2 regions of the Streptomyces sp. NPDC037203 genome follow, and region 2 is predicted to be linked to the other one. Evidence: riboswitches for the same ligand, from Rfam matches in the RefSeq annotation. Region 2 holds a riboswitch; the other holds the start of a gene.
What was found. Region 2 has a riboswitch for S-adenosylmethionine ahead of ACZ7EC_RS08170 (aminotransferase class V-fold PLP-dependent enzyme). Riboswitches for the same ligand answer to the same signal wherever they lie in the genome.

Region 1: another riboswitch for S-adenosylmethionine. It lies ahead of thrC (threonine synthase); the one in region 2 lies ahead of ACZ7EC_RS08170 (aminotransferase class V-fold PLP-dependent enzyme).

Annotation. Positions count from the first base shown of each region.
Region 1 covers NZ_JBVJUC010000006.1:123,862-132,917, forward strand. Annotated here, with positions in the region: gene ACZ7EC_RS18870 (ROK family protein) at 1-909, opposite strand, end outside; gene ACZ7EC_RS18875 (extracellular solute-binding protein) at 1,049-2,314, shown strand; gene ACZ7EC_RS18880 (DUF3263 domain-containing protein) at 2,331-2,570, shown strand; gene otsB (trehalose-phosphatase) at 2,659-3,492, shown strand; gene ACZ7EC_RS18890 (alpha,alpha-trehalose-phosphate synthase (UDP-forming)) at 3,480-4,907, opposite strand; gene ACZ7EC_RS18895 (glucosyl-3-phosphoglycerate synthase) at 4,991-5,935, opposite strand; SAM riboswitch class I at 6,098-6,243, shown strand; gene thrC (threonine synthase) at 6,262-7,545, shown strand; gene ACZ7EC_RS18905 (MoaD/ThiS family protein) at 7,542-7,820, shown strand; gene ACZ7EC_RS18910 (cold-shock protein) at 8,266-8,469, shown strand; gene groL (chaperonin GroEL) at 8,771-9,056, shown strand, end outside.
Region 2 covers NZ_JBVJUC010000002.1:814,023-823,078, forward strand. Annotated here, with positions in the region: gene ctaE (aa3-type cytochrome oxidase subunit III) at 1-58, shown strand, start outside; gene qcrC (cytochrome bc1 complex diheme cytochrome c subunit) at 122-934, shown strand; gene qcrA (cytochrome bc1 complex Rieske iron-sulfur subunit) at 931-1,989, shown strand; gene qcrB (cytochrome bc1 complex cytochrome b subunit) at 1,986-3,623, shown strand; gene trpD (anthranilate phosphoribosyltransferase) at 3,762-4,826, shown strand; SAM riboswitch class IV at 4,908-5,024, shown strand; gene ACZ7EC_RS08170 (aminotransferase class V-fold PLP-dependent enzyme) at 5,189-6,529, shown strand; gene ACZ7EC_RS08175 (Lrp/AsnC family transcriptional regulator) at 6,569-6,850, opposite strand; gene ACZ7EC_RS08180 (rhomboid family intramembrane serine protease) at 6,847-7,632, opposite strand; gene ACZ7EC_RS08185 (hypothetical protein) at 7,781-8,020, shown strand; gene ACZ7EC_RS08190 (NYN domain-containing protein) at 8,077-9,056, shown strand, end outside.

The DNA of each region.
Region 1 (9,056 bases), on a different contig from region 2:
CGTCAGCAGATCCCGCGCGAGCAGCCCCGCGCCCAGGCAGCCGGCGGTGTCGCCGAGGGCGGCGGGGACGATGGACGGCAGTCTCTGGAAGGTGACCCGGCGCCGGACGGCGTCCCGCAGGGGCTGGAACAACACTTCCCCCGCCTCCGCGAGACCGCCACCGATGATCAGCGTGCGCGGGTCCAGCAGGGTGAGCGCGGTGACCAGGCCGTCGGCGAGCGCGTCCACCGCCTCCTGCCAGACCCGCCGGGCGTCCGGGTCGCCCGCCGCGACCGCCCGCGCGCAGTCGGCGGCGTCCGCGTCCGGGCCCCCGCCGGCCGCCGCCCACGCCTCGCTGACGGCGGACGCGGAGGCGTACCGCTCCAGGCAGCCGCGCTGCCCGCACGGGCAGAGCGTGCCGCCGGGCCGTACGACGACATGGCCGATCTCGCCCGCGAAGCCGTGCGCCCCGGACTCCACCCGGCCGTCGATCCCGATCGCGCCCGCGATGCCGGTGCCGAGCGGCACGAACAGGAAGCGGTCGGCGCCCCGGCCGGCGCCGATCCGGCCCTCGGCGAGGCCGCCGGTGCGCACGTCGTGGCCGAGCGCGACGGGCACCCCGAGCCGCTCGGTGAGCAGCTCGCGCAGCGGTACGTCCTTCCAGCCGAGGTTGGCGGCGTAGACGGCTGTGCCCTGCGCCTCGTCGACGATGCCGGGGACCGCGATGCCGGCGGCGGCCGGCGGGCCGTGGTGCTCGGTGCCGTACGCGAACAGGTCGGCGGCGAAGTCGAGGATGCCCGCGATCACCGCGTCGGGGCCGCGCTCGCGGCCGGTGGCGCGGCGGGCACGGTGCAGCAGCGCGCCGTCGTCCCCGACGAGGGCGGCCTTCATCCCGGTACCGCCCACGTCCAGGGCGATGACATGTCTCACGGGGACAGTGTGGCCCGCTGACCCGCGAGAGGTCTAGTCCATTCACGTGGTGTAGACCTTAGTCGTTCATCTCATGAATCGTTCGAACAGCAGGGTTGGGATTTTGACGGTGCGTCGGCGTACAGCAGGAATGATCGCGATGGTGTCCGCGATGGGCATGACCGCGCTCCTCGGCGGCTGCGGGAGCACGGGCTCCTCCGATGTGACCCTCAGACTCGTGGCCGCGGACTACGGCGACTCGGCGGCGAACAGTTCGCAGAAGTACTGGGACTCGCTGGTCAAGGAGTACGAGACGACGCATCCGGGCGTGAAGGTCCAGGTCAGCGTCTACTCCTGGAACGACGTCGACCGCAAGGTCAAGGAGATGGTCGACGCGGGCCACGCGCCGGACATGGCGCAGATCGGCGCCTACGCCGACTACGCGGCCGCCGGGAAGCTCTACGCCGCCTCCGACCTGCTCTCCATCCGCACCCAGGCGGACTTCCTCTCCCAGCTGGCCGACGCCGGGCAGTGGAGCCACACGCAGTACGGCATACCCTTCGCCGCGTCCACGCGCGTGCTGTTCTACAACAAGACCCTCTTCACGAGCGCCGGGATCACCCCGCCGACCAGCTGGGACGAGCTGGCCGCGGACGCCAAGGCGCTCAAGGCGAAGGGCGTGAAGTACCCCTTCGCGCTGCCGCTCGGGCCCGAGGAGGCGCAGGCCGAGACGATGCAGTGGCTGCTCAGCGGCGGCGACGGCGGCACCGGGGGCACGGGCTACACCGACGACATCGGCACCTACACCATCGACTCCGAGCAGAACGTGCGGACCTTCGCCTGGCTCAAGGACGACCTGGTCGCCAAGGGGCTGACCGGGCCGGTGCCGCCGGGGAAGCTGAACCGGGCGCAGGCGTTCGCGGCGTTCGCCGACGGGCAGGTCGGCATGGTCGACGGGCACCCCACGCTGATCCAGCAGGCCGAGGCGAAGGGCGTGCACTTCGGCATGGTGCCGACGCCGAGCCGGACCGGGCGGGCGCGGGCGTCGATGGGGGTGACCGACTGGATGATGGCGTTCAAGCAGAACGGCCACGCCGACCAGATCGGCGACTTCCTGAACTACGTCTACAGCGAGAAGAACGTCCTCGACTTCTCCCGCAACTACGGGCTCCTGCCGGTCACCACCTCCGCCTCCAACGCCATGAGCGAGTCGGACGCGGCCCCCGACAAGGCGCTGCACCCCTTCCTCGACCAGCTCCCCACGAGCGAGCTGTACCCGGTGGGCAAGACGTCCTGGGCGTCGGTGAGCGCGGCCGTGAAGCAGAACATCGGCCAGGCCGTCGCGCCCGGCGGCGACCCCGCGGCCGTCCTCACCCGCCTCCAGGCCACGGCCACGGCGGCGGACAGCGCGGCCAGCGCCGGCTGAGCGCTACGGTTTCCCCATGGAACCGGGCGACACGGAACTGGGCGACCGCGAGAAGGCCATCCTCGCGCTGGAAGGCCGGGGCTTCTCCGGCCCCGGCGCGAAGGAACGCGCCATCCGCGAGGACCTGCACCTCTCCCCGGTCCGCTACTACCAGCTCCTCAACGCCCTCCTCGACGACGAGCGCGCCCTCGCCCACGACCCCCTCACGGTGAACCGCCTGCGCCGGGTCCGCGAGACACGGCGTGCGGAGCGCTGAGTCCCCGACGGGGGCCGGGGCGGAGCCCCCGGGGCACGTGTCCGGGCGTCCAGGCGTGACAACCGGCTCCACTGGATAGTGTCGGTACATGGACCCTCTGCCGACCCCCGCCACCCCGGCCGGCCGGGACGGACTCGCCGCGCTGCTCGCGAACCCCGCCACCGCGGTGATCGGCCTGGACTTCGACGGCACCCTCGCCCCGATCGTCGCCGACCCCGAACAGGCCCGCGCCCACCCCGCCGCCGTCGCCGCCCTGGCCGCCCTCGCCCCCAAGGTCGCCCACATCGCCGTGATCACCGGCCGCCCCGCCGGCGTCGCGGTCCGCTACGGCGGCTTCGCGGGCGTCCCCGGCCTCGACCACCTCACCGTCCTCGGCCACTACGGCGCCGAACGCTGGGACGCCGCCACCGGCACCGTCACCGCCCCCGCCCCGCACCCCGGCGTCGCCGCCGTCCGCGCCGAGCTGCCCGGCCTGCTGGACCGGGTCGGCGCCTGGCGGGGCACCTGGATCGAGGAGAAGGGCCGTGCCGTCGCCGTGCACACGCGCCGCGCGCAGGACCCGCAGGCCGCGTACGAGGCCCTGCGCGCCCCGCTCGCCGACCTCGCCACCCGGCACGGCCTGATCGTCGAGCCCGGCCGCATGGTCCTCGAACTGCGCCCGCCCGGCATGGACAAGGGCGTCGCCCTCGGCGAGTACCTCCGCGAGACCGGCGCCGGCTCCGTCCTCTACGCCGGCGACGACCTCGGCGACCTCCCCGCCTACGCCGCCGTCGACAAGCTCCGCGCCGAGGGCACACCGGGGCTGCTCGTGTGCAGCGGCAGCACGGAGGTCGCCGAACTGGCCGAGCGGGCCGACCTGGTGGTCGACGGTCCCGAGGGCGTCGTGCGGCTCCTCACCGCGCTGGCGGCTCAGCTGGACTGATCGTCCAGGGCGTGCAGCTGGTCCAGGAACCACCGGGCCGGCGGCAGCGCCGTGCCCGCCGCGGCCAGCCGCTTCGTGCGCTCGGCTCGCTCCGCCGCCGGCATGGTCAGCGCCGTGTGCAGGGTCTCGGCCGTACCCGTGACGTCGTACGGGTTGACCGTGAGCGCGTCCTCGCCCATTTCCTCGTGCGCCCCCGCCTCCCGCGAGAGCACCAGCACGCAGCCCTCGTCGGAGACGACCGGCACCTCCTTGGCGACCAGGTTCATGCCGTCCCGGATCGGGTTGACCAGCGCCACGTCGGCGAGCCGGTACGCGGCCAGGGAGCGCGCGAAGTCGTCCTTCACATGCAGCACCACCGGGGTCCAACCGGGCGTCCCGTACACGGAGTTGATCTCCTCCGCGACCCGCTGCACCTCGGCCGTGTAGTCCCGGTAGACGGCGAGGTCCTGCCGGGAGGGGTACGCGAACGCGACGTGCACGACCTTCTCCCGCCACTCGGGGTGGTCGTCCAGCAGCTGCCGGTACGCCAGCAGCCCGCGCACGATGTTCTTGGACAGCTCGGTGCGGTCCACCCGGACGATCGTCCGCCGGCCCTCCCCGATCTCCGCGCGCAGCGCCGCCATCCGCTCGTCCACGTCCGGCCGGTGGGAGCGCTCGCGCAGGAAGTCGGCGTCCGCGCCCAGGCCGTGCACCCCGATCCGGGTGCCCGCGGGGATGCCGGGCCCCAGTACCGCGTGGCAGCACCCGGTGAACGCGTCCGCCCAGCGCCGGGTGAGGAACGCCGCCCGGTCCGCGCCGAGGATCCCGGTCAGCAGCTCCGCCGCGATGTCGTCGGGCAGCAGCCGGAAGTACTCCGCCGGAGCCCAGGGCGTGTGCGAGAAGTGGCCGATGCGCAGATCGGGCCGCAGCCTGCGGAGCATCCGCGGGGCGAGCGCCAGGTGGTAGTCCTGGATCAGCACCGCCGCGCCCTCGCCCGCCTCCTCGGCCAGCGCCTCGGCGAACGCCTGGTTGTACGCCTGGTACGCCGCCCACTGCCGCCGGAAGTCCGCGCCGAAGACGGGCTCCAGCGGTGTCTGGTACAGCATGTGGTGCACGAACCAGAGCACCGAGTTGGCGATCCCGTTGTACGCGTCGGCGAAGACGTCCGGGTCGATGCCGAGCATCCGCACCCGCTGCCCGCCGGTGTCACCCTCCGGCAGCAGACCGCCCCCGGCGCGGCGCACCGCCTCGCGGTCGCCGTCGCCCAGCGCGGCGCACACCCAGACCGCGTCGGTCTCCGGACCGATCGCCGACAGGCCCGAGACCAGCCCGCCGCCGCCCCGCTTGGCGCGCAGCGAGCCGTCCTCGCCCGCCTCGTACGAAACCGGGCCGCGATTGGACGCGACCAGCACCTCAGCACCGTGCGTGGAAGCCATGGTCCACAACCTAGCCCGACCCGGGAACACTCAAACCCGCGGACCCCGCCCGAACCAGGTCGTATACGGCCGCCCGCGCGCCGTCACGCCACCCGGCGCCGGGCGTACTCCGCGATCTCCGTCATCGGCGGCCGCTCCTCGGTGTCCACCGCGTACGTGCGCGGCTCGAAACCGGAGACACCCCGCTCGAACTGGGTGAGCGCGGGGCGCACGAGGTGGCCGCGGGCCAGCCGCAGCTGGGCCGTGCGGTAGATGGCCGCCGCCATCCGGCCGAGCGCCTGCCCGTCCTGGTGCCGGTGCTTGCGCACCCCTACGTCCACCTGGGCCAGCGCGTCGAGCCCCACCAGGTGCAGGGCGTCCACCAGCATGCCCAGCTCGACCCCGTAGCCGACCGGGAACGGCAGCCGTTCGAGCAGGGAGCGCCGGGCCGCGTACTCCCCGCCCAGCGGCTGCACGAAGCCCGCGAGCTGCGGCCAGTGCATGTTCAGCAGCGGGCGCGCCATCAGCTCGGTGACCCGGCCGCCCTGTCCCGACGTACCGGCGAGCGGACGGTCGTACATCGCCTTGACCAGCTGGACGTCCGGCTCGGTGAGCAGCGGGCCGACGATGCCGAGGACGAAGTCGGAGGAGAACTCCCGCAGGTCCGCGTCGACGAAGCAGATGATGTCCCCGGTGGCGACGAGCAGCGAGCGCCACAGCACCTCGCCCTTGCCCGGCACGGCCGGCATCCGGGGCAGGATCGCGTCCCGGTGCACCACCCGCGCGCCCGCCGCGGCGGCGACCTCGGAGGTGCGGTCGGCGGAGCCCGAGTCGATCACGAGGACCTCGTCGACGAGCGGCACCCGCTCCATCAGATCGCGCCGGATCACCGCGACGATCTCGCCGACCGTCTCCTCCTCGTCGAGGGCGGGCAGCACCACGCTGATGGTCTGGCCGGTGCGCTGCTTCGCCGCGAGGACCTGGTGCGGGGGACGGTCGCGCACGGACCAGGAGCGGTTGCCCATCCAGCGCTCGACTTCTTCCAGCACGGTCCCCGGCTCCTCACGCTCGCCTCGCGGTCTCGTCTCGCGGTACGGACGACTATCTCAACTCTCCAGGCCTTCGGTTACAGTCTTGAGCAACGCCGATGACCATCGCATGTCGGGGGTCGCGCGCGGACATGCCGCAGCAGTGCGGACACAATCGAATACCGCTCATCCAGAGGGGCAGAGGGACACGGCCCGATGAAGCCCCGGCAACCCTCCAGCCGGTTCTCGTTCCCATAGCAGCGAGGCTCCCGGCTAGGGAAGGTGCCAAATCCGTCTCACGGCGAAGTGCGTCGTGAGGAAGATGAGGAGAAAGGGCCTCGCCTCCCATGGCTGTGCAGACAGTTGCCACCTCCGGTACCTCCACCGTCGACCTCGGTCCCGCCGCCGCCCTCAGCTGCCGCGAATGCGGCCACCGCGTCCCGCTCGGCCCGGTCTTCGCCTGCGAGGAATGCTTCGGCCCGCTGGAGATCGCCTACGACTTCTCCGGGTACGACACCGAGGAACTCCGCAAGCGGATCGAGGACGGCCCCACCAGCATCTGGCGCTACGCCCCGCTGCTGCCGGTCCCGGCCGACGTGGCCGGCAAGCCGAACATCAACCCCGGCTGGACCAAGCTGGTCAAGGCCGACAACCTGGCCCGCGAACTCGGCGTCACCGGCGGTCTGTACGTCAAGGACGACTCCGGCAACCCGACCCACTCCTTCAAGGACCGGGTGGTCGCCCAGGCCCTGGAGGCCGCCCGCGCCTTCGGCTTCACCACCCTGTCCTGCTCCTCCACCGGCAACCTCGCGGGCGCCGTCGGCGCCGCCGCCGCCCGCGCGGGCCTGCGCTCCTGCGTGTTCATCCCGCACGACCTGGAGCAGGGCAAAGTCGTCATGGCCGCGGTCTACGGCGGTGAACTCGTCGGCATCGAGGGCAACTACGACGACGTGAACCGCTTCTGCTCCGAGCTGATCGGCGACCCGGCCGGCGAGGGCTGGGGCTTCGTCAACGTGAATCTGCGGCCGTACTACGCCGAGGGCTCCAAGACCCTGGCGTACGAGATCTGCGAGCAGCTCGGCTGGCGGCTGCCCGACCAGATCGTGGTCCCGATCGCCTCCGGCTCCCAGCTCACCAAGATCGACAAGGGGCTGCGGGAGCTGATCGAGCTCGGGCTGGTCGAGGACCGGCCGTACAAGATCTTCGGCGCCCAGGCGGAGGGCTGCTCGCCGGTGTCCACGGCCTTCAAGGCGGGCCACGACGTGGTCCGGCCCCAGAAGCCGGACACCATCGCCAAGTCCCTCGCGATCGGCAACCCGGCCGACGGCCCCTATGTCCTGGACATCGCCCGGCGCACCGGCGGCGCGGTGGAGGACGTGACGGACGAGCAGATCGTGGCGTCGATCAAGCTGCTGGCCCGCACCGAGGGCATCTTCGCCGAGACGGCGGGCGGCGTGACCGTCGGCGTCACGAAGAAGTTGATCGAGAGCGGGGTGCTCGACCCGGCGAAGACCACCGTCGTCCTCAACACCGGCGACGGTCTGAAGACCCTCGACGCGGTGGCCGGCACCGGCCTGACCGCCACCATCCGCCCGACCCTGGACTCCTTCCGAGAGGCTGGCCTCGCATGAGCGTGACCGTTCGCATCCCCACCATCCTGCGCACCTACACCGGCGGGCGGTCCGAGGTGGCCGCCGAGGGCGCGACCCTCGCCGAGGTCATCGAGGACCTGGAGAAGAACCACACCGGCATCGCCGCCCGCGTCCTGGACGACCAGGGCAGGCTGCGCCGGTTCGTGAACGTGTACGTCAACGACGACGACGTGCGTTTCGAGCAGGGCCTGCAGACCTCCACCCCGGACGGCGCGGGCGTCTCCATCATCCCGGCGGTGGCCGGCGGCTGCTGACCCGACGGACCGGACGTTACCTTCGGTAATGACGGTCACCCAAGGTGCATCGGATTGCCCTCTCCGTGAGAGAAGCGGAGGGGGCAATTCTGCGTGATTGAGCGCGGTACAGTTGGGGAAGGCGCCCTGAGTTGATCGAGGGTTAGCCCTCGATTCTCCTCCGCGGGCCCGATAAGAAGCAGCCAAAATGCACGGGCTTTCCGCGGCTTTTGTGTCTTTTACGGGGCCCGACTTGCCCTGAATTCTGATGAATTCTCCCTACATTCCGGATCGTTCTCGTCCAGATTTCTCGTCCAATTGACCTGTTGCAGAGGGCAGTTGGACAGATACATTCAGCCGCGGTCGACGCGTTCCGGCGCACGCCCCCGACGCATTGGGGGGCGAGGTCTGACCCGGATCCGCGAAGTGCGGATCTGCGCAAGGGCCAGTAATAGGGGAGTTAGGCATGGCTCAGGGCACCGTCAAGTGGTTCAACGCGGAGAAGGGGTACGGCTTCATCGCGGTCGACGGTGGTGCGGACGTCTTCGTCCATTACAGCGCCATTCAGATGGACGGCTACCGCACCCTGGAGGAGGGCCAGCGAGTCGAGTTCGAGATCTCGCAGGGCCAGAAGGGTCCGCAGGCCGACATGGTTCGCGTCGCCGTCTGAACGTTTCTCCACCGAAGGGCCCGCACCTCGCACAGGGTGCGGGCCCTTCGGCGTGCCCGGCTCCGGGCGGTGTTCGCCCCCGGCTGACCCACCCGCCGTCGCGCCCGAGGCGCTTGCACTCGGGCATGCCGAGTGCTAATCATTGGCGTTAGCACTCTGAAGGTGAGAGTGACAACGAAGGACCGGGTCGGTGAGGTCCGCGGGCCACGTGGGGCAAGGAACCACAGGCCGGCGAGCCGTCCGTCGCGGGCGCGGGCGCGGTCCGAAGGAATCACCCCCAGTCCTGGAGGGACCACTTCACATGGCCAAGATCATCGCGTTCGACGAGGAGGCGCGGCGCGGCCTCGAGCGCGGCATGAACCAGCTCGCGGACGCCGTCAAGGTGACGCTCGGCCCCAAGGGTCGCAACGTCGTCCTCGAGAAGAAGTGGGGCGCCCCCACGATCACCAACGATGGTGTCTCCATCGCCAAGGAGATCGAGCTCGAGGACCCGTACGAGAAGATCGGCGCCGAGCTGGTCAAGGAAGTCGCCAAGAAGACGGACGACGTCGCCGGTGACGGTACGACCACCGCGACCGTGCTCGCCC
Region 2 (9,056 bases):
GCACTTCGTCGATGTCGTCTGGATCGGCCTCTTCGCCACGATCTATTTGATCAAGTAGCCGGGACCGCTCCCGCTAAGTCCAGAAGCACCGACGCAGAAGATCCTGACACCGGGGTAATCCGTGAAAAAGCTCTCCGCACGACGACGCCATCCGCTGGCGGCGGTCGTCGTCCTACTCCTCGCGCTGGCGGCCACGGGGGGGCTGTACACCGCGTTCGCGCCCGCGGGCAAGGCGCAGGCCGACGCAGGCTCCCAGTCCCTGACCATCAAGGAGGGTAGGAAGCTCTTCGAGGTCGGCTGCGCCAGCTGCCACGGCACCGGTGGGCAGGGCTCCTCCGACGGGCCGAGCCTGGTCGGCGTGGGCGCCGCGGCCGTCGACTTCCAGGTCGGTACCGGCCGTATGCCGGCCGCGACCTCGCAGGGCGCCCAGGTCCCGCGCAAGAAGACCGTGTACACCCAGACCCAGATCGACCAGCTCGCCGCGTACGTCGCGTCGCTGGGCGCCGGTCCGGTGGTGCCGACCAAGCAGCAGTACGGTCCGGACGGCGCGGACATCGCCAAGGGTGGCGAGCTGTTCCGCACCAACTGCGCGCAGTGCCACAACTTCACCGGCAAGGGCGGTGCCCTCACCGAGGGCAAGTTCGCGCCCACGCTGGAGGGTGTCGACCCGAAGCACATCTACGAGGCCATGCAGACCGGCCCGCAGAACATGCCGTCCTTCCCGGACACCACGATGTCCTCCCAGAACAAGAAGGACATCATCGCGTACCTGCACGCGATCGACAGCAGCCAGACGACGAATCCGGGCGGTCTGGAGCTGGGCGGCCTCGGGCCGGTCAGTGAGGGCCTGTTCGCCTGGATCTTCGGTCTCGGCGCGCTGATCGCCGTCGCCGTCTGGGTCGCCGCTCGGACCGCAAAGGCCAAGAAGTCATGAGTAGCCAAGACATTCCAGAAGAGAACCTGCCCGCTGAGCAGGACCACGCGCGCGGCGCGGTAGCGATCGCGGACGAGGAGAACCCGTTCGCCGATCCGGGGCTGCCGCCCCACGAGCACCGCATCCAGGACATCGACGAGCGGGCCGCCAAGCGGTCCGAGCGTATGGTCGCCCTGCTGTTCACGATCTCGATGCTGGCCACCGTCGGCTTCATCGTCTCGTACGTGACGATCCCGCACGACAAGAACATCTTCGTCTTCCCGATCGGTCACATCAGCGCGCTGAACTTCGCGCTCGGCCTGACCCTCGGCGTGGCGCTGTTCTGCATCGGCGCGGGCGCGGTCCACTGGGCCCGCACCCTGATGTCCGACGTCGAGGTCGCCGACGAGCGGCACGCGATCGCGGCCCCCGAGGAGGTCCGGGCGAAGGTCCACGCGGACTTCCGCCAGGGCGCCAAGGAGTCGGCGCTCGGCCGTCGCAAGCTGATCCGCAACACGATGTTCGGCGCGCTGGCCCTGGTGCCGCTCTCCGGCGTCATGCTGCTGCGCGACCTCGGCCCGCTGCCCGGCACCTCGCTGCGGCACACCCTGTGGGCCAAGGGCAAGCGCCTGGTCAACATGAACACCAACCAGCCGCTGCGCCCCGAGGACATCGCCGTCGGCTCGCTCACCTTCGCCAAGCCGGACGGCCTGGAGGAGACGGACGAGGAGTTCCAGAACGAGCTGGCCAAGGCGGCCCTGATGATCGTCCGGCTCCAGCCGGACAACATCAAGGACAAGCGCGAGCTCGACTGGTCGCACGAGGGCGTCGTCGCCTTCTCCAAGATCTGCACGCACGTCGGCTGCCCGATCTCGCTGTACGAGCAGCAGACGCACCACGTGCTGTGCCCGTGCCACCAGTCCACCTTCGACCTCTCCGACGGCGCCCGAGTGATCTTCGGCCCCGCCGGCCACGCCCTGCCGCAGCTGCGCATCGGTGTGGACAGTGAGGGTTACCTCCAGGCGCTCGGCGACTTCGAGGAGCCCGTCGGTCCTGCATTCTGGGAGCGCGGATGAGTACTGCAGCGAACGAGACCTCCCGCGCGCGCGGGAAGGCACCGGCCGGCGAGCGGATCGCCGACTGGGCCGACGGCCGGCTCGGGATCTACTCCCTGGCCAAGGCCAACATGCGCAAGATCTTCCCCGACCACTGGTCGTTCATGTTGGGCGAAGTGTGCATGTACAGCTTCATCATCATCATCCTGACGGGTGTCTATCTGACGCTGTTCTTCCACCCGTCGATGAACGAGGTCGTGTACCACGGCAGCTATGTCCCGCTCCAGGGGCAGATGATGTCGGAGGCCTTCAACTCGACCCTGCACATCTCCTTCGACGTGCGCGGTGGTCTGCTGGTCCGGCAGATCCACCACTGGGCCGCGCTGATCTTCCTCGCCGGCATGTTCGTGCACATGATGCGCGTGTTCTTCACCGGCGCGTTCCGCAAGCCGCGTGAGATCAACTGGCTGTTCGGCTTCCTGCTGTTCGTCCTCGGCATGTTCACCGGTTTCACCGGTTACTCGCTCCCGGACGACCTGCTCTCCGGCACCGGTGTGCGCTTCACCGAGGGTGCGATCCTGTCCATGCCGATCGTCGGCACGTACATCTCGTACTTCCTCTTCGGCGGTCAGTTCCCCGGCCACGACTTCGTCGCCCGGTTCTACTCGATCCACATCCTGCTGCTGCCGGGCATCATGCTCGGCCTGATGGTGGCGCACCTGATCCTGGTCTTCTACCACAAGCACACGCAGTTCGCGGGTCCGGGCAAGACCAACAACAACGTCGTCGGCATGCCGCTGCTGCCGGTGTACATGGCCAAGGCCGGTGGCTTCTTCTTCCTGGTCTTCGGTGTCATCGCGGCCATCGCCGCGGTCGCGCAGATCAACCCGATCTGGGCCATGGGCCCCTACCGTCCGGACCAGGTGTCCACCGGCGCCCAGCCCGACTGGTACATGGGCTTCGCCGAGGGTCTGATCCGCTTCATGCCGGGCTGGGAGATCAACTTCTGGGGCCACACCCTGGTCCTGGGCGTCTTCATCCCGCTGGTGCTGTTCGGCGTGGTCCTGGGCGCGATGGCGCTCTACCCGTTCATCGAGTCCTGGATCACCGGCGACAAGAGCGAGCACCACATCCTGGACCGCCCGCGCAACGCCCCGACCCGTACCGGTCTCGGTGTCGCCTGGGTGACGATGTACATGATCACGCTGGTCGGTGGTGGCAACGACCTGTGGGCCACCCACTTCCACCTGTCGATCAACTCCGTGACCTGGTTCGTCCGGATCTTCTTCTTCGTCGGCCCGGTCATCGCGTTCATCGCCACCAAGCGGATCTGCCTCGGCCTCCAGCGCCGCGACCGCGACAAGGTGCTGCACGGCCGCGAGACCGGCATCATCAAGCGGCTGCCGCACGGTGAGTTCATCGAGGTGCACGAGCCGCTCAGCCAGGAGCAGCTGCACACGCTCACCACGCACACGCAGTACGCCCCGGCCGAGATCGGCCCCGCGGTCGACGAGAACGGTGTCGAGCGCAAGGTGAAGGCGTCCGAGAAGCTCCGGGTGAAGCTGTCCAACGCCTACTACGGCGAGGACAACCAGATCCCGAAGCCGACCTCCGAGGAGTACAAGGAGATCACGAGCGGCCACGGCCACCACTGATCCCCGCGTCGCCACGCCACAGAAGGGCCCCGTCCGCGAGCCGGACGGGGCCCTTCCCCGTGCCGGGGGCTCGATAGGGTGGGTACGGGTTTTCCCCGCCGAGCACCACCGAGTACGACTTTTCCCGAGGAGCGGCTGATGAGCGCTGTGACCCCCGCTGGAGGCGACACCGCGGCGGGCCGCTCCTGGCCCGCCCTGCTGAACGGCCTGCTGACCGGTCAGAACCTGTCCGCCGACGACACCGCCTGGGCGATGGACCTGATCATGCGGGGCGAGGCGACCGACGCCCAGATCGCCGGTTTCATGGTCGCGCTGCGCGCCAAGGGCGAGACCGTCGAGGAGATCTCCGGTCTCGTGCGCACCATGTACGCGCACGCGAACGTGATCGAGGTGCCCGGACCGGCGGTGGACATCGTCGGCACCGGCGGCGACGGCGCCAAGACGGTGAACATCTCCACCATGTCCTCGATCGTGGTCGCGGGCACCGGCGCCAAGGTCGTCAAGCACGGCAACCGCGCCGCCTCCTCCGCCTCCGGCTCCTCCGACGTCCTGGAGAAGCTGGGCGTCAACCTCCAGCTGACCCCGAAGCGGGTCGCCGAGGTCGCCGAGGAAGCCGGCATCACCATCTGCTTCGCGGTCAAGTTCCACCCCGCGCTGCGCCATGTCGCTGCCGCACGCGGCCAGTTGGGCATCCGTACGACCTTCAACGTGCTCGGTCCGCTGACCAACCCGGCCCAGGTGCGCGCCCAGGCGGTGGGCGTCGCCGACCCGCGGATGGCACCCGTGGTGGCCGGGGTGTTCGCCGAGCGCGGCAACTCCGCGCTGGTCTTCCGCGGCGACGACGGGCTGGACGAGCTGACCGTCACCGGCACCTCGCGGGTGTGGGTGGTACGCGACGGCAAGGTCACCGAGGAGGTCTTCGACCCGCGGGACACCGGCATCGAGCCGGTCTCCCTGGAGGCCCTGCGCGGCGCGGACGCGGCGTACAACGCGCAGGTCGCCCGCCGGGTGCTGGACGGCGAGCGGGGCGCCGTACGGGATGCCGTGCTGCTGAACTCGGCGGCGGCGCTGACGGCGCTGGAGCCGACCGACGCGCCGCTCACCGAGCAGTTGCGGGCCGGTATGGCGAAGGCCGCGCGGTCCATCGACTCGGGCGCGGCAAAAAGGACGCTGGAGCGCTGGGTGGCCGCCAGCAACGCCTGACCGCGCCGTCCGACGGCTGATCGTCCCGCGATCCGGACACGGGTTGCGGGACCTCGATCTTTTCGCGTACGTTCCCTGACAGGTCATGAGTGACAGTCATGAGGCCCCGGCCGACTGTCCGGCAACCCTCCGTCCGTGGCGGGGTGCCCCGGGTGAGGACCAGGTCGTAGGCAGCGAGGTCTACGGCAAGCGCGGACCCCTCGGGCGCTCTCGACAGCGCCGGGCCAGGGGTCCTGGTCGGTCGAGGGAGCCTTCCGTGAGCAAGCGAATGCGCTAGGGCCGCCGAGCCCCGCCTCCGCGCACCCCTTTCACTTTTCTTCCGTACGCCCCCCCGCGGCGTGCGTCCTCACGGGAGTTCCCCCATGTCTGTCTCCACCGTTGCCGTCCGCCCGTCGATCTGCACCCCGCTGCCCGTTCTGGGCCGTGATGTCACCGTTCCGCTCGTCACCGGCGGCACCATCACCTACGCGGCCCTCGACTACGCGGCCAGCGCCCCCGCCCTCCAGCGCGTCTGGGACGACGTCGCCGCCTACGCGCCGTACTACGGCAGCGTCCACCGGGGTGCCGGGTACCTCTCCCAGTTCTCCACCGACCTGTTCGAGAAGGCCCGCCGCACGGTCGCGGAGTTCCTCGGCTGCCGCGCCGGCGACCAGGTGGTCTTCACCCGCTCGACCACCGACTCGCTGAACCTGCTGGCGCGGGTGATCCCGGCCGACTGCCAGGTCTTCGTCTTCGAGACCGAGCACCACGCCTCGCTGCTGCCCTGGCGGGACGACCGGGTCACCTACCTGGACGCGCCGCGCAGCCCGCGGCAGGCCGTCCAGACGCTGGAGCGGGCCCTCGCCGACCGGGAGCCGTACGGGCCGGCCCTGGTCTGCGTCACCGGCGCCTCCAATGTCACCGGGGAGCTGTGGCCGGTGCGCGAGCTGGCCGCCGCCGCGCACGCCCACGGCGCCCGGATCGTCCTGGACGCCGCCCAGCTGGCCCCGCACCACCCGGTCTCCCTCGCCGACCTGGACGTCGACTGGGTCGCCTTCTCCGGGCACAAGCTGTACGCCCCCTTCGGCGCGGGCGTGCTGGCCGGGCGTGCCGACTGGCTGCGGGCCGCCGAGCCGTACCTCGCGGGCGGCGGCGCCAGCCGCAGCGTCGCCCGGCGCGCGGACGGGGGAGTGGAAGTGGAGTGGCACGAGAGCGCCGCCCGGCACGAGGCGGGCTCCCCGAACGTCATCGGCGCCTACGCCATCGCCTCCGCCTGCACGGCCCTCACCGAGGCCGGCTGGGACGCGCTGGTCGCCCGCGAGCAGTACCTGATCGACCGGGTGCGCTCGGGCCTCGCCGGGATTCCGCAGGTCAGGGTCCTGTCCCTGTTCGGGGACGAGGCCCCGCGGGTCGGCGTGCTCTCCTTCGTGGTGGACGGCTGGAACAGCTCCCACTTCGCGGCCGCGCTCTCCGCCGAGTACGGCATCGGCGTCCGCGACGGCCTCTTCTGCGCCCACCCGCTGCTGCGCACCCTGCTCGGCACGGCCCCCGAGTCCCCGGCCGAGTGCGGCGCACCGTCCCTGAACGCCCTCCGCGTGAGCTTCGGCGCGGGCACCCCGGACGAGCACGTGGACCGCTTCGTCACGGCCGTGCGACAGCTGGTGACCGAGGGTGCGAAGTGGACGTACCGGACGGAGCAGGGACGCTGCGTGCCGGTGGCGTGAAAGGCCGGACGAGTTGGTGGGGCGGCTTTCGGCGGACGGTCAGGAGTCCAGGCCGATGGCGAACGCCGCCTCCAGGTCGTGCTGCGAGTACGTACGGAACGCCACATGCGTGTCCGTCGCCTCCACGCCCGGAATCCTGCTGATCCGGCCCGGAATCACATCGGCCAGATCCTCGTGCTCCCGCACCCGCACCATGGCGATCAGATCGTACGTACCGGTGACGGAGAAGACCTCGCTCACCGACTCCAGCGAGGCGATCTGCTCCGCGATCTCGGGAATCCGGTCCACGCTGGTCTTGATGAGGACGATCGCGGTGATCACGGCTGGTTCTCTCCCTCGGGGGCCGGTTCGGGTGCGCATTTCACTCTAGCCCGCCCGTCTCCCGCCACCGCCCCGCCGAGGCCGCCCTCCGGGTCCTTGGAGCGGCCGTACCGCACCCACGCGTAGACGAACCCCGCCCCGAACCCCACCAGGTGTGCCAGATACGCCACCCCCGGCCCCTGCACCGAGCGCCCCGCCGCCAGCCACTGGAGCGTCACCCAGAACGGCAGCACGACCCACGCGGGAAAGCGCAGCGGCAGGAAGAAGAGGAACGGCAGGAGACTGGTGACACGGGCCCGCGGGAACAGGAAGAGAAACGCCCCGAGCACCGCCGAGATCGCCCCCGACGCGCCCACCAGCGACTGCTCGGAAGTGTCGTTGGCGACCGCGTACCCCAGCAGCGCCAGATAGCCGCAGCCGACGTAGAAGAGGGTGAACTCCACCCGGCCCATCCGCTCCTCGGTCAGCACACCGAAGACGAGGAGGAAAAGCATGTTGCCGAGCAGATGCACCCAGTTGCCGTGCACGAACAGCGCCGTGACCGGGGCCAGCGCATGCGCCCCCGGACCGGCGAACAGCTCGGCCGGGACCACCCCCCAGTGCCGGAAGTACACCCGCTGCGCGTCCTGGAGTACGTACCCGGTGCCGTATCCGGGGACGATCCCGGAGGCCGGGCCCAGTACGAAGATCAGGCAGCACAGGGCGATCAGGCCGTACGTCATCGGCGCGTCCCGGAGTGTCCTGAAGGTCCTGCCGGCCGCCGCGCTCCACTCGCTGATCATGAACACAGAGCATGACGTAACCGGACGCAAGCTGACAGACCGCCTCGCCGCCGCGAACGGACGGGCGGCGACAGGCCCCCAGGCCGTAGGGTTACGAGCCACACGCGTCGGCCCGCCGGCGCGCTCCGACCGACCCGAGAAGGGCATGATGACGGTTCCCCAGCCGACCGCCACGACGCGATGGCGCTGCACCCTGTGCGGCAACCTCACCCGCTTCGACGTCACGCGCTCCTCGAAGGTCGTGGAGTACGTCCACCTCGACCTCGCGGGCGAGCCGACGGTGGAGGAGCGCCAGGTGGTCGGTGAGACCATCGAATCGGTGCGCTGCCGCTGGTGCAACGCGGTGGACCAGGTGGAACTCGTGGACCGGCCGGGCGCCGGCTCCTGACGGGGCCGGGTCGGGCCCGAAGAGGCATGTTTCGGCAAGGTAGTGGGGTGTGACGGATGGTGGAGAGCGCGAGCGGGGGGCCGGGCGACGGCACCGCCGAGGTGCTTGACCGTCCGCTGCCCGACGGGGTGCGCCGCAGGGTCGTCGCGATCGTCTCGGAGTGCTTCGGCAAGCTGACCGTGGCCGAACTGCCCGCACAACTGCGACAGTACGTCCGGTTCGCCCCGAATCGCCGGGCGAAGTTCGCCGGGAACGCGATGGCCGCGGCGCTGGAGACCGACACGCTGTTCCGGCAGCGTATCGGCGAGAAGTTCCGCGCCGCGCAGCCGGAGTTGGCCGGCGCCCTGGAGGCCGGGTCGGTGCCCGCGGCCGCCGACCCGCTCGATGTGGCGGCGGCGGCCTGTGTGCTGCGCCCGGCGGGCTGGGTGAAGCTGGTCACCGCGGCCGGCGAGGAGGCCCAGCGCGCCGACGCCGAGCGGGCCGACGAGGAGAGCCGCGCCGAACTGGAGCGGCTGCGCGCCGAACTGGACCGCGCCCGCGAGCAGACCAGAACCGAGACCGAGCGGCTGCGCGCGGAGCTGGAGTCGGCGAAGCGGGACCTGGAGTCCCTGAACCGCAAGCTGCGCTCGGCGCAGAGCGATGTGCGCCGGGGCGAGGCAGCGCTGCGCAAGGCGCAGGGCGAGATGGACGCCGTACGCGCCGAGGCGGGCGCTCGGGTGTCGGCCGCGGAGAGCGAGTCCCGGCGGCTCAAGACGCGGCTCGGCGAGGCGGAGGCGGCCCTGGAGGCCACCCGCCGGGCCGCCCGCGAGGGCCGCAGCGTGGAGGACATGCGGGTACGGCTGCTGCTGGACACCCTGCTGGACGCCACCCAGGGCCTGCGCCGCGAGCTGGCGCTGCCGCCGGTGTCTGTGCGGCCGGCCGAGACCGTCGACGCGGTGGAGCCGGGCCGGATGACACCGAAGGACATCGCGGCGCGCGCCCTGTCCGAGCACGACCCGGCGATCCTCGACCAGTTGCTCGCTCTGCCGCAGGCGCA